DNA from 4 places in the Streptomyces castrisilvae genome. Region 2 is predicted to be linked to each of the others. Evidence: riboswitches for the same ligand, from Rfam matches in the RefSeq annotation. Region 2 holds a riboswitch; each other region holds the start of a gene.

The links. Region 2 has a riboswitch for cyclic di-AMP ahead of P8A18_RS12710 (transglycosylase family protein). Riboswitches for the same ligand answer to the same signal wherever they lie in the genome.
Positions count from the first base shown of each region.
Region 1: another riboswitch for cyclic di-AMP. It lies ahead of P8A18_RS18050 (M23 family metallopeptidase); the one in region 2 lies ahead of P8A18_RS12710 (transglycosylase family protein).
Region 3: another riboswitch for cyclic di-AMP. It lies ahead of P8A18_RS30580 (M23 family metallopeptidase); the one in region 2 lies ahead of P8A18_RS12710 (transglycosylase family protein).
Region 4: another riboswitch for cyclic di-AMP. It lies ahead of P8A18_RS02440 (transglycosylase SLT domain-containing protein); the one in region 2 lies ahead of P8A18_RS12710 (transglycosylase family protein).

Region 1 covers NZ_CP120997.1:4,198,810-4,203,088, forward strand. The annotation lists gene P8A18_RS18035 (SHOCT domain-containing protein) at 1-235, opposite strand, end outside; tRNA gene P8A18_RS18040 (tRNA-Met) at 403-476, shown strand; gene P8A18_RS18045 (PP2C family protein-serine/threonine phosphatase) at 660-1,823, shown strand; cyclic di-AMP (ydaO/yuaA leader) riboswitch at 2,035-2,188, shown strand; gene P8A18_RS18050 (M23 family metallopeptidase) at 2,200-3,435, shown strand; gene P8A18_RS18055 (PrsW family intramembrane metalloprotease) at 3,535-4,279, opposite strand, start outside.
Region 2 covers NZ_CP120997.1:2,982,366-2,986,644, forward strand. The annotation lists gene P8A18_RS12700 (FtsB family cell division protein) at 1-289, opposite strand, end outside; gene eno (phosphopyruvate hydratase) at 422-1,702, opposite strand; gene P8A18_RS12710 (transglycosylase family protein) at 2,010-2,756, opposite strand; cyclic di-AMP (ydaO/yuaA leader) riboswitch at 2,761-2,928, opposite strand; gene P8A18_RS12715 (transglycosylase family protein) at 3,230-4,270, opposite strand.
Region 3 covers NZ_CP120997.1:7,071,968-7,076,246, reverse strand. The annotation lists gene P8A18_RS30585 (SGNH/GDSL hydrolase family protein) at 1-368, opposite strand, end outside; gene P8A18_RS30580 (M23 family metallopeptidase) at 551-1,492, opposite strand; cyclic di-AMP (ydaO/yuaA leader) riboswitch at 1,496-1,655, opposite strand; gene P8A18_RS30575 (alpha-galactosidase) at 1,947-4,043, opposite strand; gene P8A18_RS30570 (tyrosine-protein phosphatase) at 4,258-4,279, shown strand, end outside.
Region 4 covers NZ_CP120997.1:634,243-638,521, forward strand. The annotation lists gene P8A18_RS02430 (SpoIIE family protein phosphatase) at 1-1,809, opposite strand, end outside; gene P8A18_RS02435 (antitoxin) at 1,946-2,134, opposite strand; gene P8A18_RS02440 (transglycosylase SLT domain-containing protein) at 2,303-3,175, opposite strand; cyclic di-AMP (ydaO/yuaA leader) riboswitch at 3,179-3,363, opposite strand; gene P8A18_RS02445 (hypothetical protein) at 3,335-3,538, shown strand; partial or broken gene P8A18_RS02450 (ATP-binding cassette domain-containing protein) at 3,666-3,928, opposite strand.

The DNA of each region.
Region 1 (4,279 bases), 1.2 Mb from region 2:
TGGCCTCCCGGGCGTCGCGCTTGCTCATGGACCTGCCGCGGGCGACCACGTAGATGAGAACGCCCAGGTAGGGCAGGACCAGCACCAGGATCAGCCAGCCGGCCTTGGCCAGGCCACCGAGGTCGTGGCTGCGGAAGACGTCCATGATGACCCGGAAGAGCAGGAAGAGCCACATGATCCAGAGGAAGAACCAGAGCATCGTCCAGAACAGGTTGAGCAGCGGATAGTCGTCCATCGTCCACTCCCGGAGCCGTGCCGAATGGCTGAATCTGAAACCAGTCATATCACCACATTCACCCCATTGCTCGTTGATGTGGAGCGAGGAGGTCCGCGCATCCGCCGGGGTGGGGCCGCTCGGTGGTCATCAAGGCCGTGAACATGCCGTAGAGTTGCATTCAACGACGCGGGGTGGAGCAGCTCGGTAGCTCGCTGGGCTCATAACCCAGAGGTCGCAGGTTCAAATCCTGTCCCCGCTACTGAAGGATCAGGCCCGGCACGCATGAAGCGTGCCGGGCCTGATGCGTTTCCCGGGGGCCCTCAGCCCCATCGCTAGCCCCATCGGCCGACGAGGAGTCGCCGTGCGGCCGGGATGCGGTGAGTCTGGGGAGTGGTGCGCGGTACCGTCCGCGGCCGTGGTGGCGCCGGGCAGGAGACCGCAGGTGGGGAAGTGGCAGCGACGGTGGCGGAGGCGCGGCGGCGTGCCGAACCGCCGGCTCGTCCGGACCCTGCCCGCCGCGATGATCCTCGTGGGGGTGGTGTTCGACTTCTTCACCCCGCCCGCCTTCACCGCCGTCCCGATGTTCGCGGCCGCCCCGCTGCTCGCCGCACCCTTCTTCGGCCTGGGCGCGACCATCCGGATCGGGGCCGCCGCGATGGTCGCCATGGTGGCCATGCGGCTGTACAGGGGGGCGCTGCCGGGTGTGGTCCCGTTCATCGAACTGCTCACCGTCTTCACGGTCTTCGTCCAGGCGTGCGTGATCAACCGGGTCGTCCAGCGGAGCAACGAGCGGCTGGCCTCCGCCCGGGTCATCGCGGAGACCGCCATGCGGGCGGTGCTGCCGACGCCGGCCGAGCGGATCGGCGGGCTGCACGTGGCCGCGCGGTACGAGGCGGCGCAGGCGGACGAGTTCGTCGGGGGTGACCTGTTCTCGGCGACCGACACCCCGTACGGCGTGCGGCTGGTGCTCGGGGACGTACGCGGGAAGGGGCTGGACGCGGTGGCCGCGGTGGCGGTGGTCATCGGGGCGTTCCGGGAAGCGGCCGAGCAGGAGAAGTCGCTGGAGGGGGTGGCGCAGCGGCTGGAGCGCGCGCTGGAGCGGGAGTCGACCCGGGACAGCGGCTTCGACACGTTCGAGGAGTTCGTCACCGCCGTGGTCGCGGAGATTCCGCCGGGTGCGCAACGGGTGCGGATCGTGAACCGAGGCCACCCCGAACCGCTGCTGCTGAGTCAGGACGGGGCGGTGGAGACGCTGACGCCTTCGGAGCCCGCGCTGCCGCTGGGCATGGGTCTGGTGGTGCGGCCGGACCGGGCGGACGAGTGGGAGCTGCCGGACGGGGGGACGCTCCTGTTCTACACGGACGGGCTGTCCGAGGCCCGTGACGCCGAGGGTGTCTTCTACGACCCGGTGGAGCGGCTGCGCGGACGGCTCTTCCCCGAGCCCGAGGAGCTGCTCTCCGCGCTCAGCGACGACGTGAGGCTGCATACGGGGGGCAAGGCGACCGACGACATGGCGCTGCTCGCGGTCCTGCGGCCGGCGAAGGGGCAGCCCGACCGGCGCAGGACGGTCAAGATCATCAAACGGGATGCCACCCTCCGTGACTGAAGGGCGTCGCTCCGCATAACATTTGACACACCGTCAGAAATTGGACGATGCCCGGATGGCAAGCAACTCGCCCGCTTCCACCCGGTTGTGTCCCGTAAAGTCCAGGCCAAGGACGTGAACGATCAGCGGGAACAGCTTGGAATCGGGCCCGCCTGTCTATTAACGTTCGATAACGCAGCGCGGTTGTCCCAGCCGCCGTCAGTGGCGGCACCGTGCGCGAGCGCCGAATTCCGCAAGGGAACCGGGGAACCACCTACATGGGGTGAATCGGGCATCTCTGTCTTCGTAAGAGGCGGAGGAGCCCGTAGGAGACCTTCCTGCTCCGAACCCGTCAGCTAACCCGGTAGGCGAGAAGGAAGGAAAGGAGTGCGCCCGCGTGGCGTCCAACAAGCCTGCCCCCGAATCCCCTTCCAGGTTCGTGCCCGAGTACGGCCCCGGCTTCGCCCCGGTCCCCGGCACCGCGTACGTCCCGGAGCAGGGAAGCGGCTACGCGACCGATCCGGGCAACGGCTTTGCCGGCGGCACCGTCTTTGCCGACGGCACCGGCCCGGACTTCGGCACTGGCCCCGACTTCGGCACCGGGCCCGACTTCGGCACCGGCTTCCGCGCGGACGCGGGTGACGCCGGTTCCGACCGGACCTGGGAGGAATGGAACCCCACCGAGGAGTCCGTCCGCCCCGTCCGAGGCAAGCACCGCGTCGCCAAGCAGCGCAATGGTCTGGCCCGTAGCTCCACCGTCCTCGGCGTCGGTGTCATCGCGGCCGTCGGCGCGGGTGGCATGGCCACTGCGCAGAGCAAACCGCCGGTCTCCATCTCTCTTCCCGATTCCATCGCGGACAATCTCCCCGACGCCAAGTCCCTCCCCGGCGTGGGCGCGTTGTTCTCCGGTGAGGCCGAGGCCGACACCCCGGCCACCGCGACCGCCGCCGCCCCGCTGACGACCGCCGGCATCACCACCGCCGAGGCCGAGCAGGGCACCACGGACGCCGGTGAGGCGCTGCGCGCCCGCATCCTCCAGCAGGCCGAGCAGCAGCAGGGCGCCGCCGACGCCGAGGCCAAGGCGGCCGAGGAGAAGGCCGCGGCGGAGAAGGCCGCCGCCGAGGCGAAGAAGCAGCAGGACGAGGCCGAGGCCAAGGCAGCCGCCGAGAAGAAGAAGGCGGAGGAGGAGGCGAAGAAGAAGGCCGAGGCCCTGCGCCTGGCCAAGCTCGCCGCCAGCTACGCCATCCCGACCTCCTCGTACACGATCACCTCGACGTTCGGCGAAGCCGGTTCGATGTGGTCCTCCGGTTACCACACGGGCCTCGACTTCGCGGCGCCGACCGGTACCCCGATCAAGGCCATCCACACCGGCACCATCAAGTCGGCCGGCTGGTCCGGCGCCTACGGCTACCGCACGGTGCTGGAGCTGGACGACGGTACGGAGCTGTGGTTCTGCCACCAGTCCTCGATCGGCGTCACCGTCGGCCAGAAGGTCACCACCGGCGACACCATCGGACGCGTCGGCGCGACCGGCAATGTCACCGGCCCGCACCTCCACCTGGAGGTCCACACCCCGGACGGCACCGGCATCGACCCGATGGCCTGGCTCCGCGCCCGTGGCCTGACCGTCTGACACCCCTTCCGCTCCGGCGCGCCCCCTCGCGTTCACACGCGCCGCGGCGCGCCCCCGCACGGCCGCTCCGCGGCCACCGAACCCCGGCAGTCCTGGCGCTCACCCCCCGACGTCAGGGCTGCCGGTCTGCTGTGGTGCGGTGTACGGCGGCTGCGCGTACGGCTGGTAGGCGTACGGCTGTTGGCCGTGGGCGCCGGGGCCGTACGGCTGCGCCGGGTACGCGTAGGGGCCGGGGCCGTACGGGCCGGTGGGCCCGCGCGCTCCGTACCACGGGTAAGGGCCCGGCGGCGGGGCGGCGCGGCGGGCGCGCACGCGCTGCGTGACCTGGGCGGCGTAGGCCAGGGCGGGGCCCGCGACATCCCGGCGCTGCCACAGGTGGTGCAGCAGCTCCAGCTCGCGCGCGGCGAAGTCCGGGTCCGCCGTGCCCCGGCGGACCTGCCGGCGCAGGAAGGCCAGGGACGTCGCGAACGCCTCGTACTCGGCGACCGTCCGCGCCGCCGCCCTGCCGCGCTCCCTGGCCGCGGCCGGTGCGGACGAGGCGGCGTGCGCCGGGTGGTGGCCGCCGTACGGGCGGACCGCTACCTCGTACCGTCGCCGCGCCGCGTTCCTCGCCAGGGCGCGGGCCCGCATCGAGGCGAGGGTGAGAGGTTCGGCGGGCGCCAGCCAGCCGGCCTCCGCGTACACCGGGAGCTCGACGGCGAGCGTGCGCAGCTCGTTGCGGCGCGACCGGACGGCCAGCCAGGTCACCAGGCCGAAGACCGGGACCATGAAGGCCCCGTACACGACGTAGAAGCCGTACCGGCCGAAGGTCGGCGAGCCGTTCCACAGGGAGTGCATGCCCATC
Region 2 (4,279 bases):
GGAGCCGCGCCTTCTCGTCGCGCAGCTCCTCGGTACGTGTCTCGGCCTCCCGCGCCAGCCGCCGCTGGTCGGAGATCTCGTCGCGCTGCGACACGTACTGGCGCATCGGATACGCGAGGGCGACGATCAGCGAGCAGACGATCAGGGCCAGGAAGGCGGCCCGGCCGGTGAGCCGGGAGCGGCGGGCCTGCCGGCGGTTCTGCGACCGGTAGACGCGGGCGGCGGTCTGCTCCCCGAGCAGCCGCAGCCGGGTCGCGGTGGAGAACCGGTCCCGGTCCTTCGCGGCCATGTCTCCGCCTCCCCATTACGCACGTCCGTCCCCGCACACGGTACGGGACCGAGTGCGGGGACGGACGGAGGCCGGGGCACTTGACCCCGCCGGGCCGCCGGCGCCCTCGGGCGCGGCGGCCGGGCGGAGGTGTCAGCCCTTGAAGCGCGGGAACGCCGAGCGGCCCGCGTACACCGCGGCGTCGTCGAGGATCTCCTCGATGCGCAGCAGCTGGTTGTACTTGGCGACGCGGTCCGAACGGGCCGGGGCGCCGGTCTTGATCTGGCCGCAGTTCACGGCGACCGCGAGGTCGGCGATGGTGACGTCCTCGGTCTCGCCGGAGCGGTGGGACATCATGCACTTGAAGCCGTTGCGCTGGGCCAGCTCGACGGCGTCCAGGGTCTCGGTCAGCGAACCGATCTGGTTGACCTTGACGAGCAGGGCGTTGGCGGAGCCCTCCTCGATGCCGCGGGCCAGGCGCTCCGGGTTGGTGACGAAGAGGTCGTCGCCGACGATCTGCACCTTGGCGCCGAGCTTGTCGGTGATGACCTTCCAGCCGGCCCAGTCGTCCTCGTACAGCGGGTCCTCGATGGAGACCAGCGGGTACGCGGAGACGAGCTCCTCGTAGTACTCGGTCATCTCGGCGGCCGAGCGGGACTTGCCCTCGAACTCGTACTTGCCGTCCTTGTAGAACTCCGAGGCGGCCACGTCGAGCGCGAGCCCGATGTCCTTGCCCGGGGTGTAACCGGCCTCCTTGATGGCCTCGACGATGAGGTCGAGGGCGGCGCGGTTGGACTCCAGGTTCGGCGCGAAGCCGCCCTCGTCGCCGAGGCCGGTGGACAGGCCCTTGGTCTTCAGGACCTTCTTCAGCGTGTGGTAGACCTCGGCGCCCCAGCGCAGGGCCTCGGAGAAGGACTCGGCGCCGATCGGCGCGATCATGAACTCCTGGATGTCCACGTTGGAGTCGGCGTGCGACCCACCGTTGAGGATGTTCATCATCGGAACGGGCAGCAGGTGCGCGTTCGGGCCACCGAGGTAGCGGAACAGCGGCAGGTCGGAGGCCTCGGAGGCGGCGTGCGCGACGGCGAGGGAGACACCGAGGATGGCGTTGGCGCCGAGCGAGCCCTTGTTCTCCGTGGCGTCCAGGTCGAACATCGCCTGGTCGATGAGGCGCTGCTCGGTGGCGTCGTAGCCGACGAGCTCCGGGCCGATCTGCTCGATCACGGCGAGGACGGCCTTCTCGACGCCCTTGCCCTGGTAGCGGTTGGGGTCGCCGTCGCGAAGCTCAATGGCCTCGAACGCACCGGTGGAGGCGCCGGACGGAACAGCAGCACGACCCGTGCTGCCGTCGTCGAGGCCAACCTCGACCTCGACCGTGGGGTTGCCCCGGGAGTCGAGGATTTCCCGGGCTACGACGACGTCGATGGACGGCACGTGGCATCTCCTTCTGGGATATGACGCTGATGGTGCAGGGCCTCTTGGTCTCTTCGGCCTTGCGACAAGAGCCTAACCGGCCCGGCCGTCCGCGTCGGCCGGGCGCCCGGACCCTGGGACGAAAAAGGACCCAAGGGCGGGCACAGCCGGACATAGCGCCAGATATTTACTGGCCAGTAACTACAACAGTTGAACGATCACACCCCGCCCGGACCACAAAAAGCGGCATGCCCCGGCCCGGCACGCACGGGGGGAAGGTGCGCGCCGGGCCGGGGCGGCCTGAGCGGTCAGCGAGGAGGGACCGCGACTACTTCGTCAGGTGGAGCTGCTGACCCGGGTAGATCAGGTCGGCGTCCTCGACGATGTCCTTGTTCAGCTCGAACAGCTTCTCCCAGCCGCCCTCGACCCCGTGGTCGGCGGCGATCTCGCTCAGGGAGTCGCCGGCGACGACCTTGTACTCGCCGTCGCCCTTCTCGACCTTCCCGCCGGCCGGGGTGGTGACGGTCTTCCGCTCGGCCTTCTTCGGCGTGTCCGAGCGGTCCGAGCGGTTGGTGGCGGGCGCCTCGGTGCGCTCGGTCTTCTTCGGCTCGGACTTCTGGACCGGCGCGGACTCCTGCTTCGGAGCGGTCTCGGTCTTGGCGGCACCGGAGCCGGTGTCGACGCCCGGGTCGACGCCGTCGTTGCTCAGGTTGCCGGCACCGGCGCAGGACCAGGCGCCCGGACCCTGGATGGCGAGGAGCTTCTCGGCGGTGGCGATCTGCTGGGCCTTGGTGGCCAGGTCGGCGCGGGGCGCGTACTGGGTACCGCCGGCGGCGGCCCAGCTGGACTGGGAGAACTGCAGGCCGCCGTAGTAGCCGTTGCCGGTGTTGATGGACCAGTTGCCACCGGACTCGCACTGGGCGACGGCGTCCCACGTGGCGACGGAGGCGGCGGAGGCGCCGGTCGCGCCCATCAGCGGCACGGCGACGGCGGCACCGGTGACACCGACGAGCGAGGCGATCCGGACGAGCTTGGACGGGCGACGGTGCTTGTTGCCCTTGCTGTTGAGCAGCATCGAGACTTCTCCTCACCGACGCCTGCGAGGTGAGCTGTCGGGTTCGGGCCAAGTGAGTTGCCCGGCCGCGCCTCTGGCGCGACTTCACCCCTAGCCGGTCCTGATCGTCTCCCGACGATCCGGCCCAGCGCTTACCTGGGTCCCCCGCTCCTGCCTACGGCGCTTTACGCGTCTGTTCCCTTCGACCGACGGCAGGATTCGGCGTGACGGTCGACGGGGCCCGCGGTGCGAGCGGTTCTGACCGTAATCACACGTAACCCTCATATTCAAAGATGGACATACCGGATAATCATCCCGTATGAGCATCCGATGAACCCTCATTTACGCAGGTCGGAACGGATGCGGAGGGACCTCCCGGACAAGATGCGTGAGTTCACGCAAAGAGACCCATGTCTCACTTGGTCAAAAGTGGGACATGGGCCTCTTAAACCCCCCAAAAATCGGGGTGTCTTCAGCTGTTCATCGGACCGTGGTCACTGGGCGTCAAGCCCCAGGTCAAGGTTCTGGCCGGGCAGGATGAGGTCCGGGTCGGAGCCGACCTCGTCCTTGTTCGCCTCGTACAGCCCGGTCCAGCCGCCGGGCAGCTCCTGCGCCTCGGCGATCGCCCACAGGTTGTCGCCGGGCCGGACGGTGTACGTGCCGTCAGCTTCCCGCGCTCCGGTGTCGCGTGCCTCACCGTCACCCCGCGAGGCGTGCCGGCCCGTGTCGCGGCCGCTGTCCGCCTCGGCCGTGTCGTCGGGCGCCGGGGTGCCCCGGTGCTTGCCGCCCGTCTCCCTCGCACCGTCCGAGGAGCCGGACGGGTCGGTGGAGGGGGCGGTGGACGGGTCGGCGGAGGCGGAGGGGTCGGCGGACGGCGCGCCGGACGGGTCGGCCGACGGGGAGGTGGACGCCCCGGCGCCCCCCTTGCCGTCCTGCCCGCCATCCGCCTTGCCGTCCTTCTTGCCCGCGCTCTTGTCCGCGGCGTCACCCGTGGCCCCGCCGGTCGCGTCACCCGAGGCCGAGGCCGAGGGCGTGCGGGACGCCCCCGAGGACGCGTCGTCGGCCGGGTCGGCGCCCAGACCGGCGTCCAGCCCCGCGTCCGCGCTCCGGGAGGGGCTGTCGGAGGGCGTGGCCCCCGGGCCGGTGTCAGCCGGGCCCGAGTCCTTCGTGAGCCCGGAGACGACCGCACAGCTGGGCCACGCCTGCGGCCCCTTGGCGGCCAGGACCTTCTCGGCCACGGCGATCTGCTGCGACCGGCTGGCGAGGTCCGCGCGCTCGGCGTAGGACTCACCGCCGTACGCCTTCCAGAGCTCCGGCGAGAACTGCAACCCGCCGTAGGAGCCGTTGCCGAGGTCGGCACTCCACATGCCGCCGCTCTCGCACTCGGCCACCCGGTCCCAGGTCGACGCCTCCGCCGCGTGCGCGCCCGCCGCGCCGAGCAGCGGGATGGCGATGGCCGAGCCGGTCACGCCTGCGGCGACGACGATGGCGGGTGCCTGACGAGGGCGACGGTGTCTGCCGTTCGCGGAGCCCATGGGAGATGC
Region 3 (4,279 bases), 4.1 Mb from region 2:
TCGGTGCCGGGCCGGATGATGTCGTTGCCGCCGGCGCAGAAGCTCACCAGATCGGGGGCGAGTTCCTTGGCGCGGGGCACCTGCTCCTCGACTATCTGGTCGAGGAGGCGTCCTCGTACGGCGAGATTGGCGTACCGGAAATCCCCGTGCGCGGGAACGGGTGAGACCTCGGCGTCCGCTGCCGTGCCGGGTTCCGGGAGCCGGTCCGCGAGAAGGACCGCGAGCCGGTCGGCCCAGCCGACGAACGTTCCGTCCGGGCCGGGGTCGCCGACTCCCTCGGTGAAACTGTCGCCAATCGCCGCGTACGACCCGATGGCGCCCTGTCGGTTGATGACGCCCTGTTGGATGTTTCTCGAATCGTCTGCCACAAGCGCATATCCTGCACCCCTTAATGTGACCTACGCGACCGTAATAAGGGGTTGACGGGTGGTGAGATAAACCACCCGGTCAGGTTTCGGTAAAGGGGGAATAAGCAGAGGGGCGGTGCGCCGCCGCGCACCGCCCCTCTCTGTCCTGCCGCGGCCCGGTTCAGCGGGCCGGTCCTGCTGGATCAGACGTTGATCCCGTGCGACGCCAGGTAGGCGATCGGGTCGATGTCCGAGCCGTACGCCGGGCCGGTGCGGACCTCGAAGTGGAGGTGCGGGCCGGTGGCGTTGCCGGTGGAGCCGGAGAGGCCGATCTGCTGGCCCGCGGTCACGGTCTGGCCCGCCGAGACGGAGAGCGAGGACATGTGGCCGTACTGCGAGTAGTGGCCGTCGGCGTGCTTGATGACGACCTCGTTGCCGTAGGCGCCGCCCCAGCCGGCGGTGACGACGGTGCCGGAGGTGATGGCCTTCACGCTGGTGCCGGTGGCGACGGGGAAGTCGATGCCGGTGTGGCTGCCGCTGGACCAGCTGGCGCCGGAGGCGCGGTAGGCGGTGGTGTGGTTGCCGGGGACCGGGTGGACGTAACCGGAGGCGTTGTCCTGGGCGGCCGGGGCCTGGGCCTCCTGGGACGCGGAGGCGCCGGAGGAGGATTCGGAGGCCGTGGTGGTCTTCGTGCCGGTCGTCTTGGCCTCGGTCTTCGGGGCGGCCTTCGCCTCCGTCCGGGCGGGGGCCTTCGACGGGGTGGTGGAGGCGGTCGCGGCCGACTTGGCGCCGAGCGTCAGCTTCATGCCCGGGAAGATCAGGCTCGGGTTCTCGCCGACGACGTCGCGGTTGTCCTGGTACAGCTTGTGCCAGCCGCCCTTGAGCTTGTGCTCGGCCGCGATCTTCGACAGGTAGTCGCCGGAGACGACGGAGTAGGTGGTGGTGCCGGCGCTCTTCGCGGACTTGGCCGGGGTGCTGTGCGCGGCGGCCGACTTCGAGGTGGCCGGGGCGGCCTGCTCCGCGGCGTTGGCACCGGTGGCGCCGAGCAGCGGAAGAGCGATGACGGCTCCGCCGGCGCTCGCGGCGACGACACCACGGGCGATGGTGCTGGACTTGGGACGACGGTGCTTACCCGAAATGGGCATGAAGGGTTTCCTCTCCGGCGCCTGCGAGGTGAGCTGTCGGGTTCGGGCTGGAGATGCCCGGCCGCGGCTGGCGCGGCTTCACCCCTAGCCGGCCGGTTCTCCCGGTCGGCGGCTTACCTGGTTCCCCCGCTCCTGCCACACGGTGAGTGGGTGCGAATTCCGGACGGCGGCAGGATTGGGCGTTCCATCCGGATTGACATGGAACGTAAGCGAGCCGGGACGGCGGAAACAAGCCACGGGTTCCGCCCGGGATTCGGCACCGGAAATTCGGCGCGGAATTCCGGTCACACTCCGTGGATTACGGATCTTGGCTTTCCGCGCGGCATACGGACTACCCCACCGCACCGCCACCACACACCGTCACGGATATGATCCCGCTCACGAGCGGGTGATCATCTCCCTTGCAACCGGGGCATGTTCGGCAAAACGCCACATTACGGACATGCCGTAGCCGTCACCCACGCCGCAGCCGCAGCACCCGCGCGTCCAGGTCCCCGCTCAGCCCGGTGCGCAAGCCGTGGTGCAGCAGCACCGAACCGTGGTGCGCGGCCCCCGTGTCCAGGCAGGTGTACGTGGCCTCCGGATCGAGACCGCGCAGCCGCAGGGCCGGCGGCTCCTCCCCGTACCGCTGGGCATGGAGCCACATCAGTACGACGGTGTCCGCGCCCCGCACGTACTGCACGGCGCCGAGTCCGCTGTCCGGCGCGCGCAGCCGGTACAGCTCCCCCAGCTGCACGACCGGGCGGATCTCCTTGTACAGCTCCACCCACCCGCGCGCCTCGTCCAGCTCGGCCCCGCTCCACTCGGTGAGGTCGCCGCCGATCCCCAGCACCCCGGCCATGGCGCTCACGAACCGGAAGCGCAGCGAGGAGAAGCGGCCGTTCAGCTGGAGGTTCGGGCTGTCCGTGACCCAGGCCGCCATCACCCGGGCGGGATGGATCTGCCCGAAGCCCTCCTGGATGGCGAGGCGGTCCAGCGGGTCGGTGTTGTCCGACGTCCAGACCTGGTCCGTACGGGAGAGGATGCCCAGGTCGACGCGGCCGCCCCCGCCCGAGCAGGACTCGAAGGCGACTGCGGGGTGGGCGGCGCGCAGCCGGTCGATCAGCGCGTACAGGCCGTCCACGTGCTCGGTCCAGAGCCGCTGCGGGTAGTCCGCGCCCGGCCAGCCCGCGTCCGAGAAGCAGCGGTTGAAGTCCCACTTCACATAGTCGACCGGCGTGGTGGACAGCAGCGCGTCCAGCCGCTCCCACAGATACGCCCGCACGTCCGGGCGGGCCAGGTTCAGGACCAGCTGATTGCGGAACTCCGTCCGCTCCCGCCCGGGGAAGTGCTGCACCCAGTCGGGGTGGGCACGGTAGAGATCGCTGTCGGGATTGACCATCTCGGGCTCGACCCAGATCCCGAACCGCATGCCCAGCCCGTGCACATACCGGGCGAGCGGGCCGAGCCCGTCCGGGAACCGCTCCGGGTTCGGCGTCCAGTCGCCGAGCCCGGCCCGGTCGCTCACCCGCTGCCCGAACCAGGCGTCGTCCACGACGAACAGCTCGACGCCCATCGCCGCCGCGCGCTCGGCGAGGGCCCGCTGCTGGTCCTCCGCGATGTCGAACCGGGTGGCCTCCCAGGAGTTGTAGAGGACCGGGCGCGGCTCGGAAGCGTCGGGGATCACATGGGCGAGCTGCCAGGCGTGCCAGGCGCGGCTGGCCCCGCCGAAGCCCGCCGCGCTCCACAGTCCGGCGAAGACGGGGCTGGTGTACGACCGACCGGGCGCGAGGCGCAGCAGCCCGGAGTCGTCGTAGCCGGCGCCGCCGGTGATCTGTACGAGCCCGTCGGGCAGCCGCTGTACGGCGATGCGCCAGGACCCGGACCAGCCGAGGGCGCAGCCGTAGACCTCGCCGTTCTCCTCGGTGGCCGCGCCGTCCGCGTCCAGGGCGAGCCAGGGCAGGCCCTGGTGGCCGGTGTGGCCGCGCCGGCTGGACAGGAGGTGTTCCCCGTACGCCAGCTCGGTGCGCTCCAGCTGGGTCTCCGCCGCCCAGCGGCCGTGCAGCCGGCTGAGCCGCCAGCCGTCGCGGGCGGGCGGGGACCAGGCCGCCGCGTCGGCGCGGAGCAGTTCGACGGGCGGGCCGTCCGGTCCGGTGTGGGTGAGCGTGGTCCAGCGCTCGATGACGTCGGAGTCGTCGCGCATCCGGTAGTGCAGGGTGATCGCGAGGCGGTGCAGCGGATCGTCGAAGGAGATCCGCAGCTCGTCGCCGTCCACGGCGTCGCCCGTGAACACCCACGCGGTCCCGCGCACCTCGTCGGTGCGCACCGAGAGTGCGGGGCGCACGAACCGCGGGCCGCCCTCCACCGGGTACTCCTCGCGGCCGTCCAGCGGGGACTCGAAGCCCCGGCCGGGCGGCGCGGGTGCGGCGGCCAGGGCTTCGGCGGCGGCCAGGGAGATCCGCGGGCCCCAGTGCAGGTGCAGCAGCTCGTGCCGGCCGGTGAGATGCAAGGCGTAGCTGCCGCTCGCCCCGGTCAGCAGCCAGGTCCGGCCCCGGTCGCCCGTCTCGATCATCGCGCCCCCGTCCACGTGCCACAGATTCACACAGTTCCGCACATCATCGACCGCGCGACGAGGGAGGGCAACGCCCCGCACACGGAAAATCGCACCCCGTCCACCGCCGGAGGGAGGCGCCGACCGAGATGATTGCCCCTGGAACCGATGTCGTATCGTCACGGGCGTGGGCCCGTCGGCGACAGGCGCCGGGGCAGAGCCTCCAGGAGTGACCGTGACGCAGCAGCTGCCGCAGA
Region 4 (4,279 bases), 2.3 Mb from region 2:
CTGGAGGCCGCGGGCGAGGGCGGCCTCGGCGTCGTAGCGCTGGGCCCGCTCCAGTGCCTGCGCGATCAGTCCGGCCAGTGCGGTCAGGACCGTACGCTCCTCCGGGCTGAAGCCGCGCGGCTGGTCGAAGCCGAGGATGCAGGAGCCGACGTGGCGGCCGGAGGCGATCAGCGGCAGGAAGGCGCGGGCGCCGACGTCGGCGTCCATGGGGATGCCCGGGTAGGCGGCGGCCAGGTGCTGCATCGACTCGAAGAAGATGGGGCGCCCGGTGGTGAGGGTCTCCACGCCGGGGATGCGGGCGTCCAGGCCGACGGCGTCGAACCGGTCGAGGAAGCCCTGGGGGAAGCCCGTCTCCCACTCCAGGTAGAGGTGGCCCTCCTTGAGGAGGTAGATCGCCAGTTGCCGGCCGCCGAAGGCGGGGAGCAGTTCCTCGGTGACCACGCGGGAGACCTGCCGGGCGGTGACGGCCTCGGTGAGGGCGATGGCCAGGGCGACCGGGCGGTAGAGCGCGGCGGACCGGTCGGCCGGGGAGCCGAGGCCCAGGCCGGGCGAGGCGACGGAGCCGGGGGCGTAGGCCGGCTCCTCGGTGGGGGTGAGGACGGCGGTCAGCCCGTCGTGGCCGGGGTAGAGGGAGACGGCGAGCCAGGGCGGCGGATTGCGGCGGGCCAGGAAGTGGACCGGGGCGTCGGAGATCATCGCGGCCCGGTAGTGGTCCTCGTAGGCGGGGTTCGCGAACGCGGGCAGGACCTCCCAGAACACCCGCCCGACCAGTTCGGCGCGGGCCCGGCCGAGCAGCTCCTCGGCCAGCCGGTTCAGGTAGGTGATCCGGCCGTAGCGGTCGACCGAGAAGATGCCGCGCGGCAGCCGGTCGGCTGCCTCGGGGACGACCGGGCCGATGCCCAGGTCCACCAGGAAGCCGGTCAGGTGCCCGCCGGGGCCGGCGTCCTCGTCCCGGCGCCCGGAGACCTCCAGCAGGTGGGAGCGCCCGTCGGGGCCGCGCAGCCGCATCCTGCGGACGACGGGGCCCGCCGAGCCCGCCGCCTGCCGGGCGAGCGCCCACAGGCCGTACACGTCCTCCGGGGCGAGCCTGGCCGCCAGGGCCTCGATGGTGCCGGGGAAGCCGCCGCGGCCGGTGCCGAGGATCGCGCCGAGGCCGTCGTCCGCCCTGACGGCGCCGGTGTCGAGGTTCCACTCGAAGCGGCCGATCCGTACCGGCGGGGAGCTCTCGGCGGGCAGCTGGACGGGCAGCGGCTCCTCCTCCCACTCCAGGCAGGTGCCGCCGTCCGCCAGGCCGGTCAGGGCGGCGCCCAGCTCATCGGCGATGTCCTGGATCCGGTGGAGGTCCTCGGGCCGCACCGGCTCGTCCCCGGTCGCCGCGCGCAGGACGACCAGGACACCGATGGGTGCGCGGCCGCGGAGGACGGGTACGTAGAGGGAGCCGAACGGGAAGGGCAGACCGGCCATGAGCTGCGGGAAGCGCCGCATGGCGTCCTCGGCGTCCGAGAGGTAGACGGGGCTGCCCGAGCGGAAGGCCTCGGCGACCGGGAAGGGCCGGTTCACGTGCATCCGCCACCAGGGGCGGAAGAGCGGGCCGGGCAGTCCCGCCAGAACGGCGAGCCGCAGCAGGCCGGGGGTCCCGGAGCGCAGGTAGACACCGCCGGCCTGTCCGCCGACGGCTCCGACGGCGTTCACGACGGACTGGGCGAGCACCAGCGACAGATCGTCCGGTGCCCGGCCGTCCCGCAGTCTCCCGGACGGGGCGTCGCTCGGGCCGAGCGGCGTCCGCCCGGCCGCGCCGTACCAGGTCACCCAGCCAGCATGCTCCCGGGGTGCCGGTCGGCGCACGTCGGACGCGTCCGGTCCGGGCGGGGGCACGGGGCATGCGGGGGCGTGCCCGAGCGGTGGACGCCTTGATCCTGCGTCCACCGCTCAGGAGTGCCGGTGCCTACCGCTCGTCGTTGCGCGGGTGGCTGTCACCGAGTTGGTCATTGAGCTTCTTCTGGGCGGAATCGACCTGCTTGCCGTACTTCCCACCGGTCCTCTTGTCGACGAAGTCGCCGCCCTTCTCGACTCCCTGGCGGGCCTGGTCCGGATGCCCCTTGATCATGCCCTTGATCTTGTCGAGCATGCTCATGACTGTCCTCCTTGGAACGCTGACCATCCCAGCATCCACGCGTTGCCCGGCTGCCGCACCCCGGGGCGGGCGGTCCCGCCGGCAGCCATGCGAAAAGGGGTGGAAGGAAGCGTGTCGCTTCCTTCCACCCCTGCTCACGACTCCGCCCCGAGCGCGGGGCCGCTGAGATCAGTAGGCGCCGAAGACGTTGTCCATCGAGCCGTAGGTGGCGGCGGCGTAGTTGCACGCGGCCGTGATGTTGGCGACCGGGTCGTAGATGTCCATCGAGGTGCCGGGCACGTGGTAGGCGTCGAAGGTGGGCTGGATCACCTGGAGCAGGCCCTTGGAGGGCGTGCCGGCGACAGCGTTGGAGTCCCAGTTGTTGATCGCGAACGGGTTGCCCGAGGACTCGCGGATGATGTTGCGGTAGATCCCGTCGTAGCTGCCGGGGATGCCGTTCTCGGCCATGACGGCGAGGGATTCCTTGATCCAGCCGTCGAGGTCGTCGGTGTACGCGGTGGCCGTCTGCGTCTCGGTGGCCGCGGCGGTCTTCTCGGCGACGGGCACCGTCGTGCGCTCCGAGCGGTCGGCACGGTCGGCGCTCTCGGTCCGCGTGGTGGTGTCGGCCTTCTTCTCGGCGGTCTCCGCCTTGAATTCGCTCTTCGTCGCGGCCTTGGGTGCGGCGGCCTGCGACGTGGCACCGATGGTCAGCTTCAGACCCGGGTGAATGAGGTCGGGGTTGCTGCCGACGACGTTCCGGTTGTCCTTGTACAGGCGCTCCCAGCCACCGCTGAGGGAATGCCCCTGAGCGATCTTGTAAAGGGAATCGCCGGACACCACGGAATAGGTGGTGGGCGTGGCCTTGCGTACAGCAATTTCCTTGCCCGCGACGGACGTCGGGGTGGCGGCCTTTTCGGTGACGGCGGTCTTCGCGGGGGCCGCGGAAGCTGTTCCGGCGGTCATCAGGGGGAGCGCGAGAACGGCTCCGCCCGCGCTCACGGCGATGAAACCGCGGGTCAGGGACGTGGACTTGGCACGACGGTGCTTACCCGGGAAGGGCATGGCGCATTTCCTCTCCGCCGCCTGCGAGGTGAGCTGTCGGGTTCGGACTGGAGATGTCCGGCCGCACATGGCGACTTCACCCCTAGCCGCTCCGGATACCGGACCGGCGGCAAACCTGGGTCCCCCGCTCCTGCCGTACGTGAGTGGTCGGGTTCCCGGATGGCGGCAGGATTCGGCGTTCCATCCGGATTGGATGTCGGTGACCGTAAGCGAGAAACGACGGCCGGAACAAGCCCGGAATTGGTGATCACAATTGTTTTGCAAGATCAATCAAAGGAAATGCTCATCATCGGCGGCGCCGACGGAAGTCAACTTTCTTGGCGCGTCTGGGAACCGCGACACCGGATCATGCGTCAGGGATGACAAACGTGACGCTGGCCACTGCGCCCGAAAGGGGCGATTTACCCGGTGTTCACACCTTTAGGCACCATTAAATACCCCCGAAATGCCCCTTTTTGGCTTTTGATCCATAAGTGGGCAATTGGGACATCATGGCGTGGCCGGGGCCGAGGGCGCCGGTGGGTTCGCCGAGCAGGGTGAGCGGCGTCCGCCGGGCGAGGACCCTCGCGAGCCGGCACCGCCGGCACTGACCGCCGGAGAGCCGGCCGACGCGTTCACCGCGCCCGGTGCGGGGCGGCGGAGCCGGGCGGTGGTGCGCAACAGGGTCGACTTGCCGCATCCGTTGGGGCCCACGACGGCGACGGCCTGTCCGGCGGGCACGGCGCGACCGACGTCCGCAACGACGGGGCGCCCGGTTCGCCGGTGAGGCGGTGCCGGGTGCCGCCGGCCGAGCTGGCGCCGATGACGAGGGAGAGCGGAACGAGGGGCGGCGGCGGGAGTACGAGCCCGATGGCCGCCCAGCGGACGAAACACCCTTCCCTCAGCAGGATTTCACTGGAGCGGGTCCTTGATTTGGGCCGTCCCCCTTGCACGATCGACATATGGTTAGCCTAACCTAAGTGTCCCGAGCGGATTTCGGCGGCTCCCGGGGCACATCCCTGCCCTGAGACGACGTCAATCGCTCTGTACCGCTCCCCTGTCGGTTGCTACGGAACGCCCGCCCGGACCCACTCGCCCCTCGCATACACACGGAGATCCCAGGCC